Regions from separate parts of the Micrococcus sp. GbtcB5 genome, predicted to be linked through region 2. Evidence: riboswitches for the same ligand, from Rfam matches in the RefSeq annotation. Region 2 holds a riboswitch; the other holds the start of a gene.

Region 1 (14,667 bases), on a different contig from region 2:
GTCCAGGCCGCGTGCCAGGCGCGCGTAGTAGTGCGCGAAGTCCACGGCCTCGGAGACCTCGGGGTCGCCCTGGTCCAGGGTCTTGCCGGTCTCGGCGGCGGCCACCTCCAGCAGGCGGGCCCGGCCGGCGTGCAGGGCCCGTCCGACGGCGTCCAGCGCGTCGGCGCGCTCGTGGCCGGTGAGCGCGCCCCAGCGGGCGCCGGGGTCGGCGGTGGCGGCGATGGCGGCGCGGGCGTCGTCGGCCGTGGTGGCGCGGTGGGCGCGGACGGTGTCCGTCCCGAGGTCCGAGCCCGGGACGGCCGCGAGGATCCGGCGGGCCCACTCCCGGTTGCCGGGCAGCGCGGGGTCCGTGTCCGGGGTGTTGGCGAAGCCGTCCACGGGGGCGGGGGTCGGCCCGTCCTCCCCGCGGGACCGGTCCTGGAGGCGGTTCGGACGGGGCACGGCCGCGTCCAGGTGGCGCAGCGAGGCGCGGAAGCGCTCCTCCTCGCGGGCGAACAGGTCCGCGTCCGCGTCCAGGTCGAACACGGCGGACATGAAGTTCTCCGGGGAGGCGCCCTCCTCGAGGCGGCGCACGAGGTAGGAGATCGCCACGTCGAACTCCTCGGGCCGCACCACGGGCGTGTAGAGCAGCAGGGCGCCGACGTCCGCCCGGACGGCGGCGGCCTGGCCGGTGGCCATGCCGAGCAGCATCTCGAACTCCACCGCGGCCGGGTCGAGGCCGCGGCGCTCGATCAGCCGGTGGGCCAGGGCCACGTCGAAGAGGTTGTGCCCGGCCACGCCGATGCGCACGTGGGCCAGATGCTCCGGGGTGAGCGCGTAGTTGAGCACGCGCTTGTAGTTGGTGTCCGCCTCCTGCTTCGAGCCCACCGTGGCCAGCGGCCAGCCCGTCAGGGAGGCCTGCATCCGCTCCATGGGCAGGTTGGCGCCCTTGACCACGCGCACCTTGACCGGGGCGCCGCCGGCGGCGACGCGGCGCGCGGCCCACTCCTGCAGGCGCACCATGGCCGCGAGCGCGTCCGGCAGGTAGGCCTGCAGCACGATGCCGGCCTCGTAGTCGCGCAGGCCCGGCTGCTCGAGCAGGGCGGTGAACACGTTGAGCGTGAGGTCGAGGTCGCGGTACTCCTCCATGTCCAGGTTGATGAAGGTGTCCCGGTCCCGGGCGAGCTCGAACAGCGGGGTGAGCCGCTCGGTGATGTCCGCGACGGCCTCGTCGAACGCGTAGGGCGCGTGCGGGGCGGTGGCGGCGGAGACCTTCACGGACACGTAGTCGACGTCGTCGCGGCGGATCAGCGCGGCGATGCCCTCGAGTCGGCGGTCCGCCTCGCCCTGGCCGAGGATCGCCTCGCCCAGCAGGTTGATGTTCAGCCGGGTGTGCTCGTCGCGCAGGGCCGCGATGGCCTTGCCGAGCTGCCGGTCCCGCGCGTCGACGATCAGGTGGGAGACCATGCGCCGCAGCACGCGGCGGGCCGTGGGGACGGCGATGCGCGGCACGAGCGGGGCGGCGCGGCCGCCGACGCCGAGGACGGCGCGCAGGGCCGGGGGCAGGAAGCCGGGGGCGCGGCCGGCGAGCTCCCGCAGCGCCCGGGCGGCGATCGCGGGGTCCTCGGGGCGGACCACGTGGTCCACGAAGCGCACGATGAAGTCGAGGCCGCCCGGCTCCTTCAGGGCGCCCGCCAGCTGGCGGGCCGCGAAGTCGGCCTCATGGTCGCGGGACTCGGCGAGCCAACGCCGCACCTGCGCGACGGCGTCGTCGGCGAGGGCGTGCAGGTCGGCGGGGTCGGGGATCCCGCCGGTCGCGCCGAGGACCCGGTCGAGATCGTCGTGGTCCTGGGCGGAGAACATCGCGGTCATGGCCGCACTCTGCACGTGTGCCGGGTCACAGGTCAAACCGCCGCGGCTTCCTGTCAGACGCCTATGCTCGATGGACATCCCCTCGCCGCGCGCCCGCGCGTCGCCGCCGTCTTCCCAGGAGCCCGTCCGCCATGGCCGCCGCCGACCCCGTCCCCACCCACGCGCGGGAGCGCCGGGACGTCGTCGTGCCCGTGTCCGGACCCGAGGACCCGCCCGAGCGGGCCTGGCTCGTCCTGCCCCACCGCCACCCGGTGCCGACGCTGCTGGGGGAGACGCGGGACGCCGTCGTGGGCCTGGCCGAGACGCTCGCCGCCGTGCTGCCGGTCACCGTGCTCGCCCACCCGCGCGACGCCGGGGCGGCGCGGCTGGTGCCCCCGGAGGTGGACCTGCTGCGCGCGCCCGTGGGCTCACCGCTGCTGGGCCGCACCGGGCCGAGCTTCATCCGCCGCCCCGAGGGCCTGGCCGCCGTCGCCTGGCGCAGCGCCGCGGGACTGACCGGGACCGGGCCGCTCGACGGCGCGGCCGCGACGGCCGTGGCGGAGGCGGCGGGACTGCCGCTGCTCACCCCCCTGCTGTGCGCCCCGCGCGGGGCCTGGGTGAGCGACGGCGAGGGGACGGCCGTGGTGGCCGCGGACCCCGTGCTGGACGGGCGGATCAACGGCGCGTGGACCCCCGGCCAGGTGGCCGCCGAGTTCGCCGCCCTGCTGGGGATCACCCGGGTGCTGTGGGTGCCGCCGGCACCGCGGCCGGACACCGGGCCGTGGGGCGGGCCCGGCCACCTGGCCTCGTGGGTGCGGCTGGGGGGCGACGGCGAGGCCGCCGTGCACTGGCGCGGCGACCGGTTCCACCCCGAGCACCCCTACGCGGCGGCGGCGCTGCGCTTCCTGCAGGGCGCCGACGACGCCGCCGGCCGGCCCCTGCGCGTGCGCACGGTGACCGGGGCGGCGCAGCCCGCCGCGTACGACCCGGCCGAGCGGGGCCCCCGCTCCCTCCTGGACACGCTGCCGCTGGGCGCTGCGGTGCTGCGGCCGGCGTTCGAGGACGCCGCGGGCGAGGAGGCCGCGGCCGCCGCGTGCGCGGCACTGCACCCGGGGCTGCCCCAGCTGTCGTTCCCCGCCCCGCCGCTGCTGCGGCTGGCCGGCGCGCTCAACGACCTGGTGCTGCTCCAGCCCCGCCCGTGACCTCGTCCGTCGCGGGACCGTCGTCGTCCCCGCCGTCCGCCGAGGCGCGGTCCTCATCTCCCCCGTGCGCGTCGGATCGCCAGGCCGCCGGGCGCAGCCGTTCCAGGAGCGAGGACTGACGGCGCTCCATCCCCTTCAGGTCCGAGGCGATGAGCGCGTTGATCCAGCGGGCGTTCGGGTCGGCGTCGATCAGCACGGCCTTGGCCAGCAGCGTGCAGGGCAGCGCGAGGATCGCGCCGAGCGGGCCGAGGACCCAGGCCCAGAAGAGCAGGGAGAGGAAGCTGACGGTGGGGATCACGCCGATCGCGTCGCCGGCCACCTTGGGCTGGATCACGGACTGCAGCACGAAGTTCAGCACCGAGTAGCTGACCACCACCCACAGGAAGTCGGACCAGCCGCCCGCCGCCAGGCCCAGGACGGCCGGCGGCAGCAGGCCGATGATGAAGCCGATGTTCGGGATGTAGTTGGTGAGGAAGCTGAGCACGCCCCACACGAGCGCGAGCGGCACGCCGATCAGCATGAGGGCGATCACGTCCAGCACCGCCACGATCAGGCCGAACACCGTGGTGACCACCCAGTAGCGGCGCACGCCCTGGGCGAACTCGACCAGGGCGTGGCCGAACTCGTGGCGGGCGGTGCTGAGCAGGCGGACGCGGCGTTCGACGTCCATCGAGTCCATCGCCAGGAAGAACATGCCCATGATCACGGTGACGAGCAGACCGAAGACCGCGTAGACGTTCGTGGCGATCTTCGTGATGGCGCTGACGGCCGTCCCGGTCACGGTGCTCATGTCGATCGAGGCCAGCTGCTGGGACACCATGTCCGGGGTCACGCCGCGCTCGTTGAGCCAGTGCGAGACGTCCAGGACGATCTGCTGGAAGCGGTCCGCGTACTTCGGCAGCTCCGCCACCAGCTCGAGGCCGGACCACACCATCATGCCCCCGAACACGGCCATCACCGCGACGACCAGCAGGACGGTGGTGGCGGCCCCGAGCACGGGGTGCAGGCCCCGGCGGATGAGCCAGGCCTGCAGGGGGTAGGCCACGATCACGAGGTTCAGCCCCAGGAAGACGGGCGCCGCTATGGAGGCGATCCCCTGGAAGAACTGCACCACCAGCACCAGGCCCGCGAGCGTCAGGACGATCACCAGCATGCGCGGCCACATGCGGTGGGGGCGGCGGATGTCCCAGTCGGAGGCGGGGCTGGACGAGGCGGGCGGCGGGGTCACCCCCGCGGGCTGTGCGGCGCTCACGCGGGCAGTCTATGCGCGGGCCGGACGGGGTAGGGTCGGGACCAGTCCACATCGACAGGGGAGCGCCCGCGCGGCGCTGAGAGTGCGGTCCGCCGCAGACCCTCGAACCTGCGCCGGTCCGCACCGGCGAAGGAAGTCGAGTCTCCCGGTCGACGTCGTCCCGGGATTCCGGTGGCGGCCTCGTCCCGGCCCCTCTGCCGTCCCAGAGGAGAACCGCCATGTCCCGCACCCCGCACCGCGCCCTCGCCGCCCTCTCAGTGGCCGCCCTCGCCCTCACCGGCTGTTCGGTGTCCGGCTCGTCCGGCGACGGGGCGTCGTCGTCCGCCGCCGGCGCCGGCGGCGAGCCGACGACGGTGACGATCATGACGCACGACTCGTTCAACCTGCCCCAGGAGCTCGTCCAGAAGTTCGAGCAGGAGTCCGGCTACACCCTGAAGACGACGGCCCCCGGCGACGCCGGCAGCGTGGTGAACCAGCTCCTGCTGGCCAAGGACGAGCCCACCGTGGACGGCGTCTACGGCGTGGAGGACCACTCGGCGCACCGCCTCGTCCGCGAGGGCGTCGTCGCCGAATACACCCCGCAGGACCTGCCCGCCTCCGCACAGGACCGGATGGTGGAGGACCGCATGACCCCGGTGGACCAGGGCCAGGTGTGCTTCAACACGGATCCGGCATGGTTCGAGGCCCACGACGTCGAGGCCCCCACCTCGATCGACCAGCTCGACGACCCCGAGTACGCGAAGCTGACGGTCGCCACCTCCCCCGTGGCCTCCTCCCCCGGCCTGGCGCTGCTCGCGGCCACCACGGAGAAGTACGGCGACGACGGCTGGCAGGACTGGTGGCAGGGCCTGATGGAGAACGGCGGCAAGATCGCCGACAGCTGGTCCGACGCCTACAACTCGGACTTCTCCGGCGGCGAGGGCAAGGGTCGGTTCCCGGTGGTGCTCTCCTACTCCTCCTCCCCCGCGTTCGCCCCCGAGACCGAGGTGATCGAGGACTCCTGCACCCCGCAGGTCGAGTACGCCGGCGTGCTCGAGGGCGCGAAGAACCCCGAGGGCGCGCAGGCGTTCGTGGACTTCATGCTCACCGAGGAGGTCCAGTCCGTACTGCCCGAGTCGATGTACATGTACCCGATCGACGAGTCGGTGCAGCTGCCCGAGGAGTGGGCGCAGAACGCGCCGCTCGTCGAGGACGCCATCACCCCGGACCCCGCCCGCATCGACGAGCGCCGCGAGGATCTGCTGAAGGAGTGGACCGCCCTGTCCGAGGCCTCCCGGCGCTGATGTCCGCGCTCACCGAGGTCGCGGCCCCCGGCACGGACCTGCCGCGCCGGCGGGCCCGCGGCCGGGGGGACGGGCTCGGCCCGTGGTGGCTGGTGGCCGCCGTCCTGCCGGTCGCCTTCCTGCTCGTCTTCTTCGCGTGGCCCGTGGCGGCCATGCTCTGGCGCGGGATCGGCGGCGATGCCGACGCGTTCACCGGCGCCGTGGACCTCACCGCCTTCGGCCAGACCCTCGCCCGCGAGCGCACGTGGCGCATCCTCGGCCAGACGCTCGGCATGGCCGCCGCCGGCACGGTGGTCTCGGTGGCGCTCGGCCTGCCGACCGCGTTCGTGCTGCACCGGCGTCGCGTCCCGGGGCGGGCCGTGCTCCGCGCCCTCGTGCTCGTGCCGTTCGTGCTGCCCACGGTGGTGGTCGGCGTCGCGTTCCGCGCCCTGCTCGCCCCCGGCGGACCGCTCGGCTTCACCGGGCTGGACCAGACGACCACCGCCGTCGTGCTGGCCATGGTCTTCTTCAACGTGTCCGTGGTGGTGCGCCAGGTGGGCGCGCTGTGGAACGCGCTGGACCCCCGCCAGACCGAGGCCGCCCGCACCCTGGGCGCCTCGCCGTGGCGGGCGTTCCGCACCGTGACGCTGCCCCAGCTCGCCCCGGCGATCGCCGCGAGCGCGGCCCTGGTGTTCCTGTTCTGCGCGTCCGCGTTCGGCATCGTCCAGACGCTCGGCCGGCCCGGCTACGGCACGCTCGAGTCGGAGATCTGGGTGCAGACCTCCGTCTACCTGGACCTGCGGACCGCGGCGGTGTTCTCCGTGCTGCAGTTCGCGGTGGTGCTGGCCGCCGTCGTGGTCTCCGGCGTGACGGCGGCGCGCACCCAGCGGGCGCTGCGCCTGCGGGAGACGCCGCCGGCCCGGCTCACGCGCGCGGACGCGGTCCCGGTGGCCGTGATGCTCACGGTGGTGGCGCTCGTGGTGGCGCCGATCCTGACGCTCGTGGTGCGCTCCTTCCACACCCGCCACGGCTGGGGGCTGGGCAACTACGAGCTGCTCTCCACGAGCGCGGGCAGCGGGTTCGTGGGCGGGTCGACGCCGGCCCAGGCGCTCGAACAGTCCCTGCGGGTGGCCGTGGACGCCACGCTCGTGACGCTCGTGGTGGCCGTGCCGCTGGCCCTGCTGCTGACCCGGCCCTTCCGCTCACGCGCCGCGCTGGCGGCCCAGCGGGCCCTCGACGGCGCCCTGCTCCTGCCGCTCGGGGTGTCCGCGGTGACCGTGGGCTTCGGCTTCGTCGTGTCCCTGCGGGCCGCGTTCCCGGAGCTGGCGGCCTCGGGCGTGCTCGTGCCGCTGGCCCAGGCGGTGGTGGCGCTGCCGCTCGCGGTGCGGGCGCTCGTGCCCGTGCTCGCGGCGGTGGACCCGCGGCTGCGGGAGGCCGCACGCACCCTCGGGGCGGGCCCGTGGCGGGTGCTGGCCACGGTGGACGGCCCGTTCCTCGCCCGCGGCGTGGGCGTGGCCGCGGGCTTCGCGTTCGCGGTGTCCCTGGGTGAGTTCGGGGCCACGAGCTTCCTGGCGAGCCCGTCCGCGCCCACCCTGCCGGTGCTGATCGCCCGGCTGCTGGGCCGGCCGGGCGCGGACAACTACGGGATGGCGCTCGCGGCGGCCACGGTGCTGGCCGTGCTGAGCGCCGGGATCATGCTGGTGTGCGAGCGGCTGCGCCCCCGGGGCCCGGCCGGGGCGGGAGGTCTGTGATGACGCCGACGACGACGGGGGCCTCCCTCCGGCTCCGGGACGTGGCGATCCGCTATCCGGACGGCTCCACCCCCGTGCGGGGGACGGACCTGGACGTGGCCGCCGGGGAGATCGTGGCGCTCGTGGGCGCCTCCGGCTCGGGCAAGTCCACGATCCTGCGCGGGATCGCCGGGCTCGAGGACGTCGTGGCGGGCACGGTGGAGCTCGACGGGCGGGACGTGGCCGCGGTGCCGACGCACCGCCGGGGCGTGGGGATGGTGTTCCAGGACGGGCAGCTGTTCCCGCACCGGACCGTGGGCCGGAACGTGGCGTACGGCCTCGAGTCCGCCGGCTGGGACCGGGCCCGGCGGCGGGCACGCGTGGCCGAGCTGCTGGACCTGGTGGGCCTGACCGAGCTCACGGACCGGCCTGTGCAGCGGCTCTCCGGCGGGCAGGCCCAGCGCGTGGCGCTGGCCCGGTCGCTGGCCCCGGCCCCGCGGGTGCTCCTGCTGGACGAGCCGCTGTCCGCGCTCGACGCGGACCTGCGCCGGCGCCTGGCCGAGGACATCCGGACGGTGCTGCGGGCGGCGGGGACGACCGGCGTCGTCGTCACCCACGACCTCGCGGAGGCCGCGGTGATGGCCGACCGCACCGTGCGCCTGGGCGCGGGGGGACGCATCGCGGCGGAGGAGGACGGCCCGGCGGTAGCCTCTCAGGCATGACCCCGCCCGCACCCCGCCCCCGGCTGACCGCCCAGGACGTGGTGGACGCCGCCGTCGGGATCCTGCAGGACTTCGGCATGGGCGACCTGTCCATGCGGCGCGTGGCCGCGGTGCTGGGCGTGCAGGCCTCCGCGCTGTACTGGCACGTGCCGGACAAGCAGTCGCTGCTGGCGCGGGTGGCGGACCGGATCGTCGCCGAGGCGGAGGAGACCGTGCGCGCCCGCCGCGTCACGGACCTGGCGGGCCGCGCCGAGGCCGCGGAGGCCGCCCTGCTGCGGCACCGGGACGGGGCGGACGTGGTGCTCTCCGCCCTCGCGCTCGGGCTGGGCGGCCTCGGCCTGCACCGTCTGCTCACCGAGGCGGCGGACACCCCGGAGGACGGGGAGCGGGCCCTGGCGCTGCTGCTGGGCACCGTGTCCCTGCGGCAGCAGCGCGCGCAGGCGCAGGCGCTCGGCGTGCCGACCGGCCCGGACGTGCAGCGGCACCGCACGGACCCGCTCTGACGCCTCGTCCGACGCGGCCGCGCGGGAGGCCGAGGAGAGGAGACCTGCCTCCTCACAGGTGCGCTCGGTAAGGTCGCCCAGAGCAGAACAGGTCGGGACGGGTCGTCCCCTTCGTCCACGGCGATCCCGCCCGACCGCCGCAGGACCAGCATGGCCCGCCGGACCCGGCTCACAGTTCCGGCGCGGTCCCCTTCGACACAGCCGGCGAAGCCATGGGAGCACGGATCAACCACCCGCGGACGGTCGTGGACCGGACGCTGCATCACGACGTCGAGCCCGCACACCCCGCGGCGCTCGTCGACGTGGGCTGGGACTTCCGTGGCCCGGGCGCCAAGGCGGAGGAGCAGCACCGCCCGCTGCGCGTGGTCCGTGCCCGCCGGCCTCGGGGCACCCCGCGGGACCGGAACGGCGTCGACCTCACGCGCACCGGCCCCGTCGTCCCCCGCCCCTCCCCGCCGCGCACCCGGATCCGCCGGGACGGCGTCCGCGTGGTGGCCAGCCCGCTGGCCATGCTGCCCGGCGTGGACCACGGCCCCGCCCTCCGCCTGGACCTGCATCCGACGACGGGGGGCATCGTCTACGTGGCCCGCGAGCTCGAGCTGCGCGAGCTCGGCGACGACGTCCGCGGCCACGTCTACACCGGGATGGTCGGGACGGCGCATCTGAGCGCCTTCTGGTCCACCGTCACCGTCGACCTGCCGCCGGAGCGCCCGGTGATCGTGCGGCTGCGCTCGGACCGGGACGCCGAGCTGCTCTCCCTGCTCGAGGTCCTCGCCCCCGTGGACACGCGCGTGGTCTCCTACCGGCTCGACGAGTCCCCCGTGGGCACGCAGCGCTCCAGCTACCTGCTGCCGGACGTGGACCCGGAGACGGTCGCCCAGACGGGCGCGGCCCGGATCCCGCTCGAGGCCATCGAGGCCGCCCAGGAGGAGGAGGACGCGCTGCGCCGCTCCTCCGGCGTCTTCCTCTCCCGCCGCCGCACGGACCGCTTCCTGCGCCGCAACCTGCCCGGGGTGACCCACAGCCTCACGTTCGCGGACGAGGCGGACGTGACGGACGTGTACGTGGACGGCTCCGTGCTGCGCGGCTCCCGCATCGGCGGGGCGGCCGCCGTCGCCGGGCCGAGCATGTGGGCCGTGCAGGCCGTGGCCGGGGCCACGATGCCGCTCGAGGTGGAACTCGAGGCGCTCGTGCTGGGGCACGTGATCTGCGCGTGGGCGGGCACCCCCGGCGGCCGGGTCACCATCCACTCGGACTCGCGCGCCGCGCTGGCCCTGCTCAACGCCGCCCGCCGCGAGCGGCTCACCCTCGGCGGCGCCCGGGGCGAGCGCATCCGCCGCACCCTGCGGCGCCTGCTGGCCGCCGTCGACCTGGCGCAGGCCGCGGACGTCCAGGTGGACACCACGTGGGTCAAGGGCCACGTGGGCGTGCACGGCAACGAACTGGCCGACGACCTCGCCCGGGCCGCCGCCCGCCACGCCAGCGTCGGCACCCCCGAGGGGGACCTGCCCGAGCGGATGGGGCAGCTGATCCAGCTCCGCGTCGAGGACGACGCCGCCGGCTGACCCCGGCCCCCGATTCCCCGTCCTCCGCCCCAGCCTCTAGGGTGGGGCTGTGGAAGCGACAGTGGAACAGATCACAGCGGCCGTCACCGCCTTCAACGACAAGTACTGGTACGTCGTGATGGCGCTGCTCTTCGTGGCCGGGGTGTGGTTCACCATCCGGACCGTGGGCGTGCAGGTGCGCATGCTCCCGGAGATGCTGCGGTCGGTGACGGGCAAGTCCCAGACCGGGTTCGAGAACGACGGCGTGAGCCCGTTCCGCGCCTTCACCATCTCGGCGGCCTCGCGCGTGGGCACCGGCAACGTGGCCGGCGTGGCGATCGCGATCGTGATCGGCGGCCCGGGCGCCGTGTTCTGGATGTGGCTGCTGGCCATCCTCGGCGGCGCCACCGCCTTCGTCGAGTCCACGCTGGCCCAGCTTTACAAGCAGAAGGGCGCGGACGGCTACTTCGGCGGGCCCGCGTACTACATCCGCGACGGTCTGGGCGCCAAGTGGCTGGCGGCCGTGTTCGCCGTCGCCATCACCGTGACCTACGGCTTCGTGTTCAACGCCGTGCAGTCCAACTCGATCTCCGAGTCCGTGCAGGCCAACTGGGGCGCGTCCTCCACCACCGCGTGGATCGTGGGCCTGGGCCTGGCCGCCCTCACCGGCCTCGTGATCTTCGGCGGCGTGCGCCGGCTCTCGGCCGTGACCAACGTGGTGGTCCCCGTGATGGCCACGTTCTACATCTTCCTGGCCCTGATCGTGATGGTCGTCAACATCACCGAGGTCCCGGGCATGATCGCGCTGATCGTGGGCCACGCCTTCGGCCTGCGCGAGGTCGCGGGCGCCGCCGTCGGCATGACGATGGTGATGCAGGGCGTGCGCCGCGGCATGTTCTCCAACGAGGCCGGCATGGGCTCCGCCCCGAACGCCGCCGCCACCGCGGCCGTCTCCCACCCGGCCAAGCAGGGCTTCGTGCAGTCCCTGGGCGTCTACTTCGACACCCTGATCGTGTGCTCGGCCACCGCGTTCGTCATCCTGCTCTCCAACCCGGCCTACGGACGCGGGGAGGCGCTCGGCATGCAGGTGACCCAGGGTGCGCTCCAGCAGGCCGTGGGCGCGTGGGCCGGCCCGGCGCTGACCGTCATCATCTTCTTCCTGGCCTGGTCCTCCGTGCTGGGCAACACCTACTACGGCGAGGCCAACATCCGGTACCTGGCCGGCCGCCACGCGGGTCCGGCCATCACCGTGTTCCGCGTGCTCGTGCTGGTGTGCGTGGTCGGCGGCGCGCTCGGCTCCGTGGCGCTGGTGTGGAACCTCGCGGACACGTTCGCGGCCCTCATGGCGACCATCAACCTCGTGGCGATCATCCCGCTGGGCGGACTGGCCGTGAAGCTGCTCCGGGACTACGAGCGCAAGCTCAAGGCGGGCATGGATCCGGGCTTCCACCTCTCCGACCTGCCCGAGGCACGGAACGTGGCCCTGTGGCGGGACGAGCCGAAGACCTCCCCGCTCCAGGACTGACGCCCCCGCCCGCGCGTTTCGAGGCGGGATATCGACCCCATCTGGCTGCCGCGGGCGGCCGTGGGGTGGATATCCCGCCTCGATGCATGAGGAGGCCCGGTCTGGACACCGTGCGGGGGTCGACGCCTAGGTTGAGGCGCACCCGACCGGCCACGCACGAGTGGCCGGCACGACGTCCGAGGAGGACACCATGGGCATCCTCTCCAGCCTCACCCGCACTCTCGGCGGCGGTGGCCGCCGCTCCAGCCGACCCACCATCGGTGCGCACATCGGCCGGTCCCCCGGCTTTGGCCGGCAGGCCCGCTCTCAGGGACGCCGGTCCAGCGGCCTGGGCGGTGCCCTCCTGGGCACGCTCGGCGGTCTGGCGCTGCGTGAGCTCTCGCGCCGCGGCGCCGGGGGCACGACGCGCGGGCGCAGCTCCGGTGCGTACCGCGGCGGCTTCGGACCCTCGGCCCGGTCCACGGGCGGCCTCGGCACCGGCCTGCTGGGCGGGCTGCTCGGCGGGGCCCTCGCCTCCCGCGGCCGGTCCGGTGCCGCCGGCCGACGCACGGCGGGTGGCCGCCGGACCGTGGGCGGCGGCTTCTGACCGCTGCGACGGCGCGGCGTCGCAGCTGAGCGGCATCACCGCGGAGCGGACACGACCACGGGGCGGGCACCGACGGATCGGTGCCCGCCCCGTGGTCGCGATGGGCCGGTGGCGTGCTCGAGGCGTCTGCGCCGCGGCTCAGCCGAGGCCGGCGACGCGGCCCAGGATGAACACCAGGACGCCGATGACCACGAGGGCGATGATCAGCCCGAGCACGATCTTGCCGGCCGAGCGCTCGCCGGTCTGCTCCACGTCCATGCCCGGGTTGCTCGGGCCGACGCCTGCGCCCTCGGCTGGGGGCGTGTCGCCGTCGAACGCGGCACCGGAGGTCTCGTCCGTCGCCTCGCGTGCGCGCCGGGCGTCCTGGGGGTCGGGGGTGTGCGGGGTGGCCATGGCCGGCTCCTCTCGTCTCAGCGGCACGGGTGCGTGCCGCTGGCCCTCACGGTAGGCCCGGGGCAGGGGGTCCTGACCAGGGCGAGGCGACGCCCGCCCCGGCGCTTTCGTGGCCGAAACGGCGCGCCCTGAGCCGCTTTCGTTGACGAAACGGCGCCCTCCGCGCCGCCCACGCCGGATCCCGTCATACTCTTGATCGTTGGACGTCCAAGCAATAGCGTGATCGGCGTCACGTTCCCGCCGTCCGGAGGAGCCCCCCATGCCCGAGGTCTACATCATCGACGCCGTCCGCACCCCCGTGGGTCGCCGCGGGAAGGGGCTCGCCGGCGTGCATCCCCTCGATCTGGCGGCCGCGCCGCTGCGCGAGCTCGTCGCCCGCCAGGACATCGACTCGGTCGAGTACGACGAGGTCATCCTCGGCTGCATCGACCAGCTCGGCCCACAGGCCATGGACGTGGCGCGCAACGCCTGGCTCGCGGCCGGGCTCTCCGAGGACGTCCCCGGCACCACGGTCGAACGCCAGTGCGGCTCCGGCCAGCAGGCGGTCCACTACGCCGCGCAGGCCATCATGAGCGGGACGGCGGACCTCGTCGTCGCCGGTGGCGTGCAGTCCATGTCCGCGATCCCGCTCTCCCGGTCCAACACGGCCGCCCGCGATCTCGGCTTCCCCGACCCGTTCACCGGCTCCGAGTCCTGGGCCGCCCGCTACGGGGACGAGGAGATCTCCCAATTCCGCGGGGCCGAGATGATGGCCCGGCACTGGAACCTGGACCGGGACACCCTGGAGGAGTTCGCGGTGCGCTCCCACGAGCGCGCGCTCGCCGCCCAGGCCGACGGTCGCTTCGACCGCGAGATCCTGCCCCTCGCCGGCCTCACCGCGGACGAGGGCCCCCGCACCCCGGACGCCGCGAAGATCGCCTCGCTCGACCCGATCGTCCCCGGCGGGCTGCACACCGCGGCCACCGCGTCCCAGATGTCCGACGGCGCGGCCGCCCTCCTGCTCGCCTCCGAGGAGGCCGTGCGCCGCCACGGCTTCACCCCGCGAGCCCGCATCCACCACCTCTCCGCCCGCGGCGCCGACCCCGTCATGATGCTCTCCGCCCCGATCCCGGCGACGGCGTACGCGCTCGACCGCATGGGCCTGACCATCGACGACATGGACCTCGTGGAGATCAACGAGGCGTTCGCCGCCGTCGTGCTGGCCTGGCTGACCGAGACCGGCGCGGACCCGGCGAAGGTCAACGTCAACGGCGGGGCGATCGCCCTGGGCCACCCCATCGGCGCCACCGGCGCCCGGCTGATGACCTCCCTGCTGCACGAGCTCGAGCGCAGCGGCGGCCGCTACGGCCTGCAGACCATGTGCGAGGGCGGCGGCCAGGCCAACGTCACCGTGATCGAACGTCTCTGACCCATCCCCCGGAGGTTCCCATGCCAGACCAGATCACCCACCCCACCGACGCCGCCGCCCACCTCTCCCCCGCCCCGGAGGACACGATCGGCCGCGTGTTCGCACGCGCGGTCGCCCGCTCCCCGCGCGCCGTCGCCCTGCGCTTCGAGGACCGCGACTGGACCTACGCCCAGCTCCGGGACGGAGCGCACCGCGTGGCCCGCCGCCTCCAGGACACCGGCCTGCCGGCCGGCACCCGGGTGGCCGCCTACGCCACCAACTCGGACGCCTACGCACTGCTCTTCCTGGCCTGCGTCACGGCCGGCTACGTGCACGTGCCCGTGAACTTCGCGCTCAAGGGCGGCGAGCTCGCCCACGCCCTCGAGGACTCCGGCGCGGAGCTGCTCGTGGCCGACGCCGGCATGCTCGAGCGGGTCGACCAGGTCCGGGCCGAGGGCCGCGCGTCGGCTCTGCGGCACGTGTGGACCATGCTCCCCGCCGGCCACGCCGAGCCCTCCGTGCTTCAGACCGCCCAGGACGAGACGCTGGACGCCGCCGCCCCGGAGGCGGAGGTGTCGGCCACCGACCTGGCCCAGCTGCTCTACACCTCCGGCACCACCTCCACCCCCAAGGGCGCCATGATGTCCCACCGGGCGCTCGTGGCGGAGTACCTCTCCTCGATCATCGCGCTGGACTTCACGGCCGAGGACCGCCCCCTCGTGGCCATGCCG
Region 2 (14,667 bases):
CCCGGACCCATCCCCTGTCCCGGACCGCGACGGCGCCGCCCCCGATCGACCCGACCCGCTGATCGTCGTCGACGAGGGGCAGGCCCGCGTCGTCCCGGCGCCCACGGCGGCCCCGTCCTCGTCCCATGACGCCGGCGGCGACCCGGACGCGGACACCGACGGCGTCGACCCCGAGGCCGCCGAGCCGCCCACCCTGGTGACGGTGGACGTGCTGGCCGGCTGGCTCGGCCTGGCCCCCGTCGAGGACCTGCCGCCGGTGCCCGAGGGCCCGGCCTACGCCCAGCCGGGCCGATGCCGCCCGAACCGGGTGATCCTGCTCGACGTCCGGTTCCGGGCCACGGCGGGCGGGCCCGACCACGCCGCCTATCTCCAGGGCCATCTGCCGGGCGCCGTCTACGTCTCCCTGCCCAGCCAGCTCGCCGGCCACGCCGGTCCGGCGGCGGGGCGCCACCCCCTGCCGGACGCGCGCCAGTTCGCGGAGACCGTGCGGATGTGGGGGATCGACGAGGGCGACACCATCGTGGTCTACGACGACGACCACGGCCTGTCCGCCGCGCGCGCCTGGTGGCTGCTGCGCCACGCGGGGCTGCGGGACTCCATGCTCCTGGACGGCGGCCTCGAGGCGTGGCGCGCCGCGGGCCTGCCCCTGCAGCCCGGCGAGGTCATCCCGGTGCCCGGCACCGCCCGGCCGTCGTGGGGCCGGATGCCCGTCGTGGACACGGCCGGCGCCGAGGCGATGGCCTCCGGCGGTCTGCTCCTCGACGCGCGGGCGGCCGAGCGGTACCGCGGGGAGGTCGAGCCCTTCGACCCCGTGGCCGGGCACATCCCCGGGGCGCGGAACGTGCCCACGGCGGAGAGCATCGCCGAGGACGGCCGCCTGCGGCCCGCCGCGGAGCTGGCGGAGCGGTTCGACGCCGTCGGCGTGGACGACGCCACTCCCGTGGCCGTGTACTGCGGCTCGGGCATCACCGCGGCGCACGCCGTGCTCACCCTGGCCGTCGCGGGGCGACCCGGAGTGGCGCTCTACCCGGGTTCGTGGTCAGCATGGGTCCAGGACCCGTCCAACGCCGTCGCGGTCGGCCCCGAGCCCGACGGCGCGTCCGGCCGGGACTGACGAGCCCCGGGGCCCCGCCCCGCCGACCCCCAGGAGGACCCCCCATGGCCACCGTCTTCAGCAGGATCATCGCCGGCGAGCTGCCCGCCCGCTTCGTGTGGCAGGACCAGACGTGCGTCGCGTTCCTGTCCGCCGCGCCGCTCCAGCCGGGGCACGCGCTCGTGGTGCCCCGTGCGGAGGTGGACGAATGGGTGGAGGTCGACCCGGCGCTGGTCACGCACCTGACGACGGTCGCCCAGCAGATCGGCAAGGCGCAGGTGGCGGCGTTCTCCGCCCGCCGGGCGGGGCTCATGATCGCCGGCTATGAGATCCCGCACCTGCACGTGCACGTGTGGCCCTCCACCTCGCTCGCCGACTTCGACCTGGCCCGCGTGGACAACGCCCCCGATCCGGCGGACCTGGACGACGCCGCCGCCCGCCTCCGCGCGGCCCTGCGGGACCTGGGCCACGGCGAGGTCGTCCCGCAGGACTGACGGCCCGCGCCGCCCGGGCCCGGCTCAGGCGCGCGTGGCCCGGGCGAGCGCCTGACGCACCCGCTTCTCGGAGACCGAGACCGCCGTGCCCAGCTCCTGGGCGAAGAAGGAGACGCGCAGCTCCTCGATGAGCCAGCGCACCCGCTCCAGCTCCGCGGGCACGGGCGTGCCCGCGAACCGGGCGCGGTGGGCCGCGACCGCGGCGTCGAACTCGTCCTCGAGCCCCTGCACCACCGCCATGTGCTGCCCGTCGCGCTGCAGGTGGCCGCCGGCGTCCAGCCGGTCCAGGCGCGTCAGCATGCCCTGCAGGTAGCGCGGCAGGTGCTGCAGCCGCTCCCAGCCCGTGGCGGCCACGAAGCCGGGGAACACGAGCTGCTCGAGGTGTGCCTTCACGTCCGACAGCGCCGGTGCGAGGGCGAGCGAGACCGAGCCCTTGAGCCGGCGTCGCACCTGCGCGGCCCGGGAGAGCACCTGCTCCACCAGGGACGTGACGGCGAAGACCGTGTCGATCAGGTCGGCCCGCACCCGGTCGAACAGGGCGCGGAACGCGGCCTCGTCGAACGGCAGCTCGTCCCCGACGAGACGGTCCACGGCGGCCTGGGTGCAGTCCGCGACGAGGGAGTCCACCGAGCCGTGCGGGTTCTGGGTGAAGGTGAGCTTCTCCCTGTTGTCCAGGTGGTCCAGCACGTAGCGCTGGGGGCTGGGCAGGGTGGCCAGCAGCAGCCGGATCACCCCGGCCCGGTGCCAGGCCGCCTGGTCCTCCGCGGACCGGGCCACGGTCAGGCCGGCCGCGGGGCCGCCGTCGGGCGTGGTCTCGGGCACCAGGCTCGGGTAGCCCGTGATGGCGGGGCCGCGCGCCCCGGCCGCGGTGGAGACGGTCTTCGGCACCGTGCCGATGCTCCACGAGGTCAGCCTGTGCCGCTCCTCGAAGGCCGGCGTCGCGCCGGACCGCCCGGGGCCCTCCGGGCGACGGCGTCCCTCGGCCCCGGCCCGCGCGTCGGCCTGGGCCCGGCCGCCGCGGCCCGTGCCGCGCGGCCCCGGCCGGGCCGAGGCGGGGTCGTCGGTGCCGGCGAGCCGGGCGGCGATCGCGGAGCGGTTGGCCTGCGCGAGCCGGGCCTGCAGCGCGGGCAGGTCCTGGCCGGCGCCCATCACGGCGCCGCGGGCGTCCACGACGCGGTAGTCCATCCGCAGGTGCAGGGGCACCGCGTCCGGGGCCCACAGTCCGGGCTCCACCACCACGCCGCGCACCCGACGCACGGCCGCGGACAGCGCCTCCGGCAGCTCGTCCCGCAGCGGGTCGGCGTGGGCCTCGAGGTCCGCCACGAGCTGCTGGGCCACGTCCGGGGCGGGCACGAGGTTCTTGCGCACCGCCTTGGGCAACGCCTTGATGAGGGCGGTGACGAGCTCGACCCGCAGGCCGGGGACCAGCCATGCGAAGGGACCGGGGGAGACCTGGTTGAGCAGCAGGATCGGCACGGCCACGGTCACGCCGTCGGTGCCGGCCGCGCCGGTCGGGTCGAACGTGTACTCGAGGTCGAGCTCCACGTCGCCGCCGGGCATCGGATACGAGAACGTGGTGGGGAACGCGTCGGTGTCCAGGTCCTCGGCGTCGGCGGTGAGCAGGGCGGCGACGTCGAGGTCCAGCAGGTCCGGCTGCTCCTGGCGCGCCTTCTTCCACCACGCGTCGAAGTGCCGCTCGGAGACGACGTTCGCCGGGATCCGCGCGTCGTAGAAGGCGAACAGGTCCTCGTCCCCGATCCGCAGGTCGCGGCGGCGCAGGCGCGTCTCGAGGGCGTCGACCTCCTCGAGCGCGGCCCGGTTGCGGGCGAAGAACCGGTGGCGCGTGCGCCAGTCGCCCTCCACGAGGGCGTGCCGGATGAACAGCTCGCGGGAGAGCTCCGGGTCGATGCGGCCGTACCGGACCGAGCGGTCCGGGATCAGGGTGACGCCGAACAGCGTCACCTTCTCGCGCGCGACGACGGAGCCCGCCCGCCGCGACCAGTGCGGCTCGTTGTAGGCCCGCTTGACGAGGTGGCCGGCGACCTCCTCGGCCCACTCCGGCTCGATCCGGGCCACCGTGCGCGCCCACAGCCGTGAGGTCTCCACGAGCTCGGCGGCCATGACGAACGGGTGGCGCTTCTTGAACAGGGCGGAGCCGGGGAACACGGCGAAACGGGTGCCGCGGGCGCCCGCGTACTCGCGACGGCGCTCGTCGTAGGCGCCGATCTGCGCGAGCAGGCCGGTGAGCAGGGACTTGTGCACCGCCTCGTGCCGGCCCACCGGGTCCACGGGTCCGGCCTCGACGGTGAGGCCCACGTCCTTGGCGAGCTGGCGCAGCTGGCGCACCAGGTCCTGCCACTCCTGCACGCGCAGCCAGTTGATGTGCTCGCGGCGGCACAGCTTCCGGAACTGGGAGCCGGAGAGCTCCTGCTGCCGTTCGCGCAGGTAGGCCCACAGGTTCAGGATCGCGGAGAAGTCCGAGTTCTCGTCCGCGAACCGGCGGTGCAGCTCGTCCGCGGCCTCACGCTGCTCCGTGGGGCGCTCGCGGGGGTCCTGGATGGTCAGGGCCGCGGCGATCACCATGACCTCCCGGACGCAGCCGCGCTCACCGGCCTCGAGGATCATGCGGCCCAGCCGGGGGTCCACCGGCAGACGGGCCAGGCGGCGTCCGACCCGGGTGATGGTGCCCGCGCGGGCGCCGCCGGCCTCGAGCGCCCCGAGCTCGGTGAGCGTGGTGGCGCCGTCGGTGACCTGACGGCCGTCCGGGGGCTGGACGAAGGGGAACTCCTTGACGTCGCCCGGGGTGCGGGCCACACCGAGGGACAGCATCTGCAGGATCACCGAGGCCAGGGAGGTGCGCAGGATCTCCGGGTCCGTGAACTCGGGGCGGGAGAGGTAGTCCTCCTCCGAGTACAGGCGGATCGCGATGCCGTCCGAGGTGCGGCCGGACCGGCCCGAGCGCTGGTTCGCGCTGGCCTGGGAGACACGCTCGATCGGCAGGCGCTGCACCTTGGTGCGGTGCGAGTACCGCGAGATGCGCGCGGTGCCCGTGTCGATCACGTACTTGATGCCCGGCACGGTCAGGGAGGTCTCGGCGACGTTCGTGGCCAGCACGATCCGCCGGCGCACCCCGGCCCCGGCGCGGCCGAACACGCGGTGCTGCTCCGCCATGGACAGGCGGCCGAACAGCGGCAGGATCTCCGTGCCGGCCAGGCGCGTGGTGCCGGCGACGACGCCGGTCAGGTGGTCCGCGGCCTCGCGGATCTCCCGCTCGCCCGGCAGGAACACGAGGATGTCGCCCGGCGGCTCGGAGGCCAGCTCGAGGACGGCGTCGCCGATCGCGTCGAGGGGGTCGCGGGTCTCGGCGGCGTCGTCCGCATCGTCCTCGGGGTCGTCGGGGGAGGGCTCGTCGGTCAGCGGCCGGTAGCGGATCTCGACGGGGTAGGTGCGCCCCGAGACCTCGATGATCGGCGCCGGGACCACGCGGCCGCCGTCGTCGGCCTCCACCGCGTCCGCATGGTCCTCGCCCTCGGCCAGCGGCCGGCCGAAGTGTCGGGCGAAGCGCTCCGGGTCGATGGTGGCCGAGGTGATGATCACCTTCAGGTCCGGGCGCTGGGGCAGCAGGTTGCGCAGGTAGCCCAGGAGGAAGTCGATGTTGAGGCTGCGCTCGTGGGCCTCGTCCACGATGATCACGGAGTAGCGGCGCAGCTGCGGGTCATGGGGGATCTCGGCCAGCAGGATGCCGTCCGTCATGACCTTGACCCGGGTCGCCTTCGAGGTCTGCGCCGTGAAGCGGACCTGGTAGCCGACCGTCTGCCCGATCTCCTCGCCCAGCTCCTGCGCGATGCGCTCGGCCACGGAGCGGGCGGCGATGCGCCGGGGCTGGGTGTGGCCGATCGAGCCGGCCTCCCCGAGCCCGAGGGCCAGGCACATCTTCGGCAGCTGCGTGGTCTTGCCCGAGCCGGTCTCGCCCGCGACGATCACCACCTGATGGTCGCGGATCGCGGCCATGATCTCCTCGCGACGCTCCGCCACCGGCAGGTGTTCGGGGAACGTGATCGCGACGGCGTCGTGGGGCGTCGCCGACGGCTGCGCGGCGGGCGTGGAGGGCGGGGGAGTCTGCGTCATGACGGCCTCCATCCTAGGCGCGCGGGGGCCCGGGCCGACCCGGACGGGGCGAATCTGGGACGGACCTGGGACTGGGGCTGAGAGTCCGGATGTGATTCTCTGGAGCCCATGGACACGAACACCGTCTTCCTGTTGGCGGCGATCGGCCTCTATTTCCTCGCGATGATCGCGATCGGCCTGTACGCCTCCCGCAAGAACACCGACCTCGACGACTACATGCTCGCCGGACGCGACATGAAGCCGTCCGTCGCGGCGCTCTCCGCGGGTGCGTCCGACATGTCCGGCTGGCTCCTGATGGGCCTGCCCGGCGCGATCTACGCCGCGGGCCTGGTCGAGGGCTGGATGGCGGTCGGCCTGACCGTGGGCGCGTGGGTGAACTGGCGCGTGGTCGCCCCCCGCCTGCGCTCCTACACCGAGGTGGCCGGGAACTCGATCACGATCCCGTCCTTCCTCGAGAACCGGTTCAAGGACCGCACGCACATCCTGCGGATCGTGGCCGGCCTGATCATCCTCGTGTTCTTCACCTTCTACGTCTCCTCGGGCATGGTGGCCGGCGGCAAGTTCGTCGAGTCGACCTTCGGCCCCGAGTCCTTCTACGCCCAGGGCATCAGCATCAACTACCTCACCGGCATGCTCGTGGTCGCGGGCATCACGGTGCTCTACACCCTGTTCGGCGGCTTCCTCGGCGCCTCGCTGACGGATGTGGCCCAGGGCGTCCTCATGTTCCTCTCGCTGCTGGCCGTACCCATCGTCGTGATCCTGACCATGGGAGGCTGGGACGCCGTCGTCGAGGGCATCCGCGCCGCCGACGCCGCCGGCGGCGGAGTGAACCACTTCTCGATGTTCGAGAACGCGACGCTGATCGGCGTCCTGTCCTCCCTCGCCTGGGGCCTGGGCTACTTCGGCCAGCCGCACATCATCGTCCGCTTCATGGCCCTGCGCACCCCGCACGACGCGGCCGTCGCCCGGCGCGTCGGCATCGGCTGGATGGCGCTGTCCGTGTTCGGCGCCGTGATGGTGGCCCTCGTGGGCATCGCCTACTTCCAGGCCAACCCCGGCACCACGCTCGAGGACCCGGAGACCGTGTTCCTCGTGCTGGCCTCGATCATGTTCCACCCGTTCGTGGCCGGCCTGGTGCTGGCCGCCGTCCTCGCCGCGATCATGTCCACGCTCTCCTCGCAGCTGATCGTGTGCTCCTCCGCCCTGGTGGAGGACCTCTACATGCTGCGCGGGCGCACCGGTTCCCCGACGTTCACCCTGTGGCTCGGCCGCATCGGCGTGCTGGTGGTGGCGCTCGTGGCGGGTCTGCTCGCCCTCAACCCGGACTCCTCCGTGCTCGAGCTCGTCTCCTTCGCGTGGGCCGGCTTCGGCGCCGCCTTCGGCCCCGTGATCCTGCTTGCCCTGTACTGGCCGCGGTTCACCTCGTGGGGGGCGATGGCCGCCATGGTCACCGGCGCCGCCGTCGCCTGGGTGTGGTCCGAGGCCAGTGCCGAGACGTGGGAGTGGTTCGGCCTGTACGAGCTGCTGCCGGGCTTCGTCGCCGCCTTCGTGATGGGTGTGGTGGTGTCCCTCGTGACCCAGCGCTCGCGCCGGGTGCAGCGGCGGATCGACGCCGAGTTCACCGGCGCGATCGACATCGTGGCCGGCCGCGAGCCGCACCCGGACGTGGCCCCGGCCGCCATGACGCGGGACGCCGCCGGGGGCTCGACCGCAGCCGCCACGGATCCGCGCGCGCAGGCGTGAGGCTCTTCCTCGCGATCCGTCCGCCGAGGGCCGTGCTCGACCACCTCGAGCCGGCCCTCGACGGCGTCCGGGACCGGGCCGGACGCGCGCTGCGCTGGACCGAGCCGGAGCAGCGGCACCTGACGCTGGCGTTCCACCCGGAGGTGCCCGCCGGCGCCGTGGACGACGTCGTCGCCGACGCCGGCCGCATCGCGGCGGGACATGGCCCGCTGGACCTGCACCTGGCCGGAGCGGGGGAGTTCTCGCACCGCACGCTCTGGGTGGGGGTGGGTGGGCAGGTCCGGGAGCTCGGCGCGCTCCTGGCGGAGCCCTGGCTCGCCGACGACGACGGCCGGGACCGCCGGCGCGCCCACCTCACCGTGGCGCGGGCCTCGGGCGCCGCGCCCCGACCTCGGGGTCGGAGGCGGGGCGAGCCCCGTCCGCCGGCGCCGGCCACCGTCCTGCTGGCCGAGGCCGTGCACGCGCTCGCCGTGTACCGCGGGCCGGAGTGGACCGCGGACGAGGTCGAGGTCGTGGCGTCCCGGCTCGGCGAGGGCCGGTCCGGCGGGCCGCTGCACGAGGTGCTGGCGACCGTCCCGCTGCGCGGCTGAGGGGCCGACGGGCCGGCCGGAGCGGGAGACCCGCCCGGCCGACCCGGCCCCGGGTCAGCCCTCCAGGGGGCCCTGCACCGCGTACAGGCGCTTGTTGGCGAACTCGTCCAGGGCCAGGGGGCCGAGCTCGCGGCCGAAGCCCGAGCGCTTCACGCCGCCGAAGGGCAGATTCGCGCCGGCGGCGGAGGCGAGGTTCACGTTCGCCATGCCCACCTCGAGCTGGTCGGCCACGCGCTTGGCCTCGTCCAGGTCCGTGGAGAACACGGCGCCGCCGAGACCGTACTGGGAGTCGTTGGCCAGCGCCACGGCCTCCTCGGCGGAGGACACCTTGTAGACCACGGAGGCCATGCCGAACAGCTCCTGCGTGTAGGCGGGGTTCTCCTGGTCCACGTCCGTGATCACGGCCGGGGAGACGTAGAAGCCCTCGCCCTCGGGGCCGGAGGTGCGCTCGCCGCCCACGTGGACGGTGGCGCCGGCCTGCTTGGCCTCGGCGATCTGCTCGGCGAGCCCGTCGGCCGCGGACTCGGAGGACAGCGGGCCGTAGACGTCGGCGTCGCGCGAGGTCGGGTCGCCGGGCTTCATCTCCGAGGAGCGCTGGACCAGCTCGTCCACGAAGTCGTCGTAGAGGTCCTCCATGACGATCATGCGCTTGTTCGAGTTGCAGGCCTGGCCCCAGTTGCCCATCCGGGTGGCCAGTGCGTCGCGGGCGGCGGCGCGGGCGTCCGGCGCGGAGAGCACGATGTACGGATCGGAGCCGCCGAGCTCGAGGACGACCTTCTTGAGGTGCCGGCCGGCCTGCTCGGCGACGGCGGCGCCGGCCCGCTCCGAACCGGTGAGGGACACGCCCTGCACGCGCGGATCGGCGATGATCGTGGAGATCTGGTCGTGGGTGGCGAACACGTTCTGGTACACGCCCTCCGGCAGTCCGGCCTCGGTGAAGAGCTCTTCCAGCAGCTGCGCCACCTGCGGGTTGATCTCGGCGTGCTTGAGCAGGATGGTGTTGCCGAGCACGAGGTTCGGCGCCACGAAACGGGCCACCTGGTACACCGGGAAGTTCCACGGCATGATCCCCAGCAGCGGGCCGAGCGGCAGCCGCTGGACGAACGCCTCCTGCCCGGAGAACTGCTTGATCGGCTGGTCCGCGAGCAGCTCCTCGGCCTCGTCCGCGTAGTACCCGAAGATCTGGGCGCCGTAGCGCACCTCGCCGACCGCCGCGCCGAGGGACTTGCCCATCTCCGTGGTGATCACCGCGGCGATGTCCTTGGACCGCTCGGCCAGCAGCTCGGAGATCCGCTTCACGACGGCGGCGCGCTCGGCCACCGACTTCCGGGACCACTGCTCGTAGGCGGCCTGCGAGGCGTCGAGGGCGTCGGCGATCTGCTGATCCGTGGCGTTGTCGAAGGACTTCAGCAGCTCCCCGGTGGCCGGGTTGATCGTGCGGTAGCCCTGAGAGGCGGAGGTGGTGGTCATCAGTCGTCACCCTTTCGTGTGGACGTCCTGCGTTGAGCTCCCCATCCTGCCGGAGGCCCCCGCTCACTCCCAGATCCCGGACGCCCCTCTTCGCCACGAGCCGAGAAGGTGGGTGTCCACGATCCCGGCGGCCTCCAGCAGGGCGAAGCACGTGGTCGGCCCCACGAATCGGCAGCCGTGCGCCTTCAGCGCCCTCGCGAGCGCGCGCGACTCGTCCGAGGTCGAGGGGACCTGGGCCACCGTCTCCGGCCGTGGGGTCGCGGCAGGCTGGTGCGCCCAGACCAGCCCCGGCAGACCGCGGGCCGGCCGGTCGCCGTCGCCGTGCCAGGCCGGGCCCGCGCCGGGGGCGCCCGGGTGCAGCGGGGCGAACCGCTCGCCGCGCATCCCGACGACGGCCCTCGCGTTCGCGATCGCGGCCTCGATCTTGCGCCGGTTCCGGATGATGCCGGGGTCTGACAGCAACGCCTCGACTTCCGCGTCCCCGAACGCCGCGACGGCGTCCGCGTCGAAGCCCGCGAACACCTCCCAGAACCGGGGCCGCTTGGCCAGGACGGTCCGCCAGCTCAGGCCCGACTGGAACGCCTCGAGCACGAGGCGCTCGAACAGGCCCCGCTCGTCCGTGACGGGCAGGCCCCACTCCGTGTCGTAGTACTCCCGCAGCAGCGGATCCCGTGCCGCCCACGGCGGGCGGGCCCGCCCGTCCTCACCCACGACGACGCCACTCGGCGGTGCCTGTCGCCCGTCGGCCGGTGGATCCTCGGCGGGGGTGGAGACGGGGGCGGGGAGGCCGTCGTCGGCGTGGTGCGCGCTCATGCACCCGAGCCTAGGAGCGGCCCCGGACATCCGGAGCCGGAACGCGACGCCCGGGGACGCAGCCCCGTCTGCGGACACCTGTGCAGGAGGCACGGCCGGACCTCGTCACTCGAGCCGCCCGGCCCGCAGCGGCACGTGCGGCGAGGGGGGGAGATGCTGGGGGCGACCGCGGTCGGGGCCACGCCAGCCGGGAGCGCGCCCAGGGCAGGCCGACCGGCGAGGGCAGGCTCGCGCCGCGCGCGGGGGAGGTGCTCAAGGCCGGCACCCTGGCCCCCGCGCCGCGGCACGGGCCGCTCAGTCCCTCGCGAGCACCGCGTCCCCCTCGGGCCGGCGCAGACTCGGCTCGGGCAGGTACACGGACCCGCCGGCGGCCCGGAACTCCGCGGACTTGGCGGCCATGCCGGCCTCGGCGATCCGCGCCTGCTCGGACGCGCCGCCGAATTCGCTGCGGATGTCCTGGCTGATGCGCATGGAGCAGAACTTCGGCCCGCACATCGAGCAGAAGTGGGCGGTCTTGGCGGGCTCGGCCGGCAGCGTCTCGTCGTGGTACTCCTCGGCGAGCTGCGGGTCCAGGCCGAGGCCGAACTGGTCGCGCCAGCGGAACTCGAAGCGCGCCTTGGACAGGGCGTCGTCGCGGTCGCGGGCGCCGGGGTGGCCCTTGGCGACGTCGGCGGCGTGCGCGGCGATCTTGTAGGTGATCACACCCGTCTTCACGTCGTCCCGGTTCGGCAGGCCCAGGTGCTCCTTGGGCGTGACGTAGCAGAGCATCGCGGTGCCGTAGCGGGCGATCTCGGTGGCGCCGATGGCCGAGGTGATGTGGTCGTACGCCGGGGCGATGTCCGTGACGAGGGGGCCGAGCGTGTAGAACGGGGCGCCCTTGCACAGCTCCTGCTGGCGCTCCACGTTCTCCCGCACCAGGTGCAACGGGATATGGCCGGGGCCCTCCACCATGACCTGGACGTCGTACGCCCACGCCCGCTCCGTCAGCTCGGCCAGCGTGTCGAGCTCGGCGAACTGGGCGGCGTCGTTGGCGTCGGCCACGGAGCCCGGCCGCAGGCCGTCGCCCAGGGAGAACGCGACGTCGTAGCGCGCGAAGATCTCGCAGAGCTCGTCGTAGTTCTCGTAGAGGAAGTTCTCCTTGTGGTGGCCCAGGCACCAGCCGGCCATGATCGAGCCGCCGCGGGAGACGATGCCGGTCACGCGGTCCGCGGACAGCGGCACGTGGCGCAGCAGCACGCCGGCGTGCACGGTCATGTAGTCCACGCCCTGCTCGCACTGCTCGATCACGGTGTCGCGGAAGATCTCCCAGGTCAGGGCCTGGTGGTCGCCGCCGACCTTCTCGAGGGCCTGGTAGATCGGCACGGTGCCGATCGGCACGGGGGAGTTGCGCAGGATCCACTCGCGGGTGGTGTGGATGTCGTCGCCCGTGGACAGGTCCATCACGGTGTCCGCGCCCCAGCGGGTGGCCCACTGCAGCTTCGAGACCTCCTCGGCGATCGACGACGTCACCGCCGAGTTGCCGATGTTCGCGTTGACCTTCACGGCGAACGCCTTGCCGATGATCATCGGCTCCGACTCGGGGTGGTTCACGTTCGCCGGGATGATGGCGCGGCCGGCCGCGACCTCGGAGCGCACCAGCTCCACGTCCACGCCCTCGCGCAGGGCGACGTAGCGCATCTCCGGGGTGATCTCGCCGCGCCGGGCGTAGTGCATCTGGGTGACGCGCGCGCCCTCCTTGGCGCGCAGCGGGGCGCGGCGCTCGCCGGCCCACTCCTGCGAGGCGGCGCCGCGGCGCACGGCCGAGCGGCCGTCGTCGAGCAGGTCGCGCTCGCGGCCCTCGTACTCCTCGACGTCGCCGCGGGCGCGGATCCACTCGGCGCGCTGGGCGGGCAGGCCGCGCTCGGGCACGGAGCCCGGGCCCATGGTGCGGTAGACGGTCAGGGGCGCGTTGGGCGTGCCGTCGGGGGAGTCGTCCTGGTGGACCTCGGTGACGGGCACGCGGATGCCGTGCTCGGCATCCTCGAGCCAGCCCAGACGGTGCGTGGGGTAGTTCTCCTCGGCGACGACCTCGGCCGTCGACTCGGCTGCGGGCAGGGGGGTGTGCTCGGAAACGGACATGGCCGCGGCTCCTTCTTCCTTCGCCGGAATGACCCGGACAGGTTCAGACGGTCTCCGGGCGGCGTCAGCCCGGTCTCAGCCCCGTGCCGTGGGGCTCCCGTGGGATGCGAGCGACCCTAGCACGTCCCCTGCGGGGCCTCACCGCCGTCGGCAGCGGCCATGCGGCGGGCCGCTCAGGCGCGCGCCGCGCGGGCCGCCCGCCGGCGCACCGTGGTGCGCTCGACGATCCACGTCACGATGAGCATCACGATGATGACGATGCCGGCGTACCCGAGGACGGGGTAGACGGTGCCCACGAGGTCGGAGAAGCCGACGCTCGAGAGCAGGGTGGCGGCCAGGGCAGTGACGACGGCGATGGCCCAGCCCGGCACGCGGCGCATCGAGGACAGCAGGGCGATCCGCTCCACACCGCCGTACAGGCACGAGACCGCCGTCGTGAACTGCGCCAGCAGCAGGACGACCGTGTACAGCAGGGCGGCCCAGCCGCCGATCATCGCGGCCAGCTCGACCATGGGCAGCTCGGCACGGCCGATGAGCTGGGCGTGGACGGTCAGCGCGGCCATCACCGCGCCGGCCATCACCACGAGGCCCAGTGCCCCGAGCCCGGCCCCGGCGACGAGGGAGCGGCCCGACGAGGAGCTCTCCTCGCCGATCGGGGCGAGCACCGCGTAGGCCAGCTGGATGTTGAAGGCCACGTACAGCACGCCCGAGAGCCACCACTGGTTGATCAGCGGGGACGAGGTCACGAGCGCGGCGACGTCGTCCACCGCGGCCCCCGGGTTCGCCAACCCCCACACCGCGACGCCGACGGCGACCACGATGATCAGGGGGACCACCACGGCCTGGACGCGCACGAGGCCCGTGATGCCGGCCAGCACCGAGACCACGCAGACGGCGGCCATCACCAGCGAGCCCACGAGCGAGGGCAGCCCGAACGCGGTGTGCACCGCCGCCCCGGCCCCGGCCAGCATGATCACCAGCGTCCCCAGCAGGGACGTGGTGATGCACAGGTCCGCGAACCAGGTGGGCACGCGCGACGTCGTGGGGTTCACGATCCGGTGGATGTCCGTGGTCCGCAGCTTCTGCGCCAGCCGCAGCACGATCACCGCGAGCAGGAAGAACAGCGCGCCGGCGATCACGAGCGCCCCCGTGCCGCCCCAGAGGCCGAAGCTCACGAAGTACTGCAGGATCTCGTTGCCCGAGGCGTACCCGGCGCCGATGGTGGTGCCGATGAACGTGGCGGCGATCCCGAGCGGGGAGGTCGGCCGCAGCGGCGCCGACTCCTCGGCTCGGCCGGGGTGCGCGGGGGAGCTCTCTGTGACGTGGGACATGCGACTACATTCTCATGGGCGGGATCGGCCCGGCCCGGGCGGCCGATCCGCCCCGACCCGAAGGAGCCCCCGCATGACCCCCGCCGTCCCCCGTGTGCTCAGCATCGCCGGCTCCGACTCCGGCGGCGGCGCCGGTGTCCAGGCCGACCTGAAGACCATCGCCGCGTGGGGCGGCTACGGGATGACCGCGATCACCGCGATCACCGCCCAGAACACGCAGGGCGTGCAGGCCGTCCACCCGCTGCCGGTGGACGTGGTGCGCGCCCAGCTCGACTCGGTCGCCGCCGACATCGCCGTGGACGCCGTGAAGATCGGCATGCTCGGCACGGTGGAGCTCATGCGGGCCGTCGCCGGCTGGCTCGAGGAGACCCGGCCCGCCGTCGTCGTGCTGGACCCGGTCATGGTGGCCTCGAGCGGGGACGCCCTCACCGCGGTCGGCGACGACGACGGGCGCGCCGCGTGGGCCCGGCTGCTGCGGGTGGCGCACCTGGTGACACCCAACCTGCCCGAGCTGGCCCGGCTGACCGGGCGGGACGCGACGGACTGGGACGCCGCCCTCGACGCGGCGCGGGGCCTGGCCGCCGAGCACGGGGTGACGGTGCTGCTCAAGGGCGGGCACCTGGACGAGACCGAGGCGCCCGAGGCCGCAGCGGCGGAGGTGCCGGACGCCGTCGTGCGCGTGGGCGGGGCCGTGCACGAGGTGCGCGGCCCGCGCGTGACGACCCGCGCCTCGCACGGCACCGGCTGCACCCTCTCCTCGGCCCTGGCCACGCTGGCCGGGGCGGGCCTGAGCTGGGACGACGCACTCGAGCGGGCCAAGCCGTGGCTGGCCGACGCGATGCGGGCGGGGGAGGCGCTCGCGGTCGGGGACGCCTCGCGGCCGACGT

What was found. Region 2 has a riboswitch for thiamine pyrophosphate ahead of thiC (phosphomethylpyrimidine synthase ThiC). Riboswitches for the same ligand answer to the same signal wherever they lie in the genome.
Region 1: it holds a riboswitch for thiamine pyrophosphate, as region 2 does, so the genes downstream of both, KVS67_RS06550 (thiamine ABC transporter substrate binding subunit) here and thiC (phosphomethylpyrimidine synthase ThiC) in region 2, are expected to answer to the same signal.

The regions. Positions count from the first base shown of each region.
Region 1 covers NZ_JAGXJK010000013.1:56,431-71,097, forward strand. Annotated here, with positions in the region: gene KVS67_RS06535 (bifunctional proline dehydrogenase/L-glutamate gamma-semialdehyde dehydrogenase) at 1-1,851, opposite strand, end outside; gene KVS67_RS06540 (agmatine deiminase family protein) at 1,983-3,032, shown strand; gene KVS67_RS06545 (AI-2E family transporter) at 2,998-4,284, opposite strand; TPP riboswitch at 4,331-4,436, shown strand; gene KVS67_RS06550 (thiamine ABC transporter substrate binding subunit) at 4,503-5,567, shown strand; gene KVS67_RS06555 (iron ABC transporter permease) at 5,567-7,297, shown strand; gene KVS67_RS06560 (ABC transporter ATP-binding protein) at 7,297-7,998, shown strand; gene KVS67_RS06565 (TetR family transcriptional regulator) at 7,995-8,501, shown strand; gene KVS67_RS06570 (RNase H family protein) at 8,714-10,066, shown strand; gene KVS67_RS06575 (sodium:alanine symporter family protein) at 10,128-11,570, shown strand; gene KVS67_RS06580 (hypothetical protein) at 11,761-12,156, shown strand; gene KVS67_RS06585 (DUF6480 family protein) at 12,295-12,549, opposite strand; gene KVS67_RS06590 (acetyl-CoA C-acetyltransferase) at 12,809-13,957, shown strand; gene KVS67_RS06595 (fatty acyl-CoA synthetase) at 13,978-14,667, shown strand, end outside.
Region 2 covers NZ_JAGXJK010000001.1:81,848-96,514, forward strand. Annotated here, with positions in the region: gene KVS67_RS00395 (sulfurtransferase) at 1-1,114, shown strand, start outside; gene KVS67_RS00400 (HIT family protein) at 1,159-1,587, shown strand; gene hrpA (ATP-dependent RNA helicase HrpA) at 1,612-5,715, opposite strand; gene putP (sodium/proline symporter PutP) at 5,824-7,458, shown strand; gene thpR (RNA 2',3'-cyclic phosphodiesterase) at 7,455-8,048, shown strand; gene KVS67_RS00420 (NAD-dependent succinate-semialdehyde dehydrogenase) at 8,103-9,518, opposite strand; gene KVS67_RS00425 (DNA-3-methyladenine glycosylase I) at 9,582-10,331, opposite strand; gene thiC (phosphomethylpyrimidine synthase ThiC) at 10,626-12,449, opposite strand; TPP riboswitch at 12,446-12,560, opposite strand; gene KVS67_RS00435 (membrane protein) at 12,623-13,780, opposite strand; gene thiD (bifunctional hydroxymethylpyrimidine kinase/phosphomethylpyrimidine kinase) at 13,854-14,667, shown strand, end outside.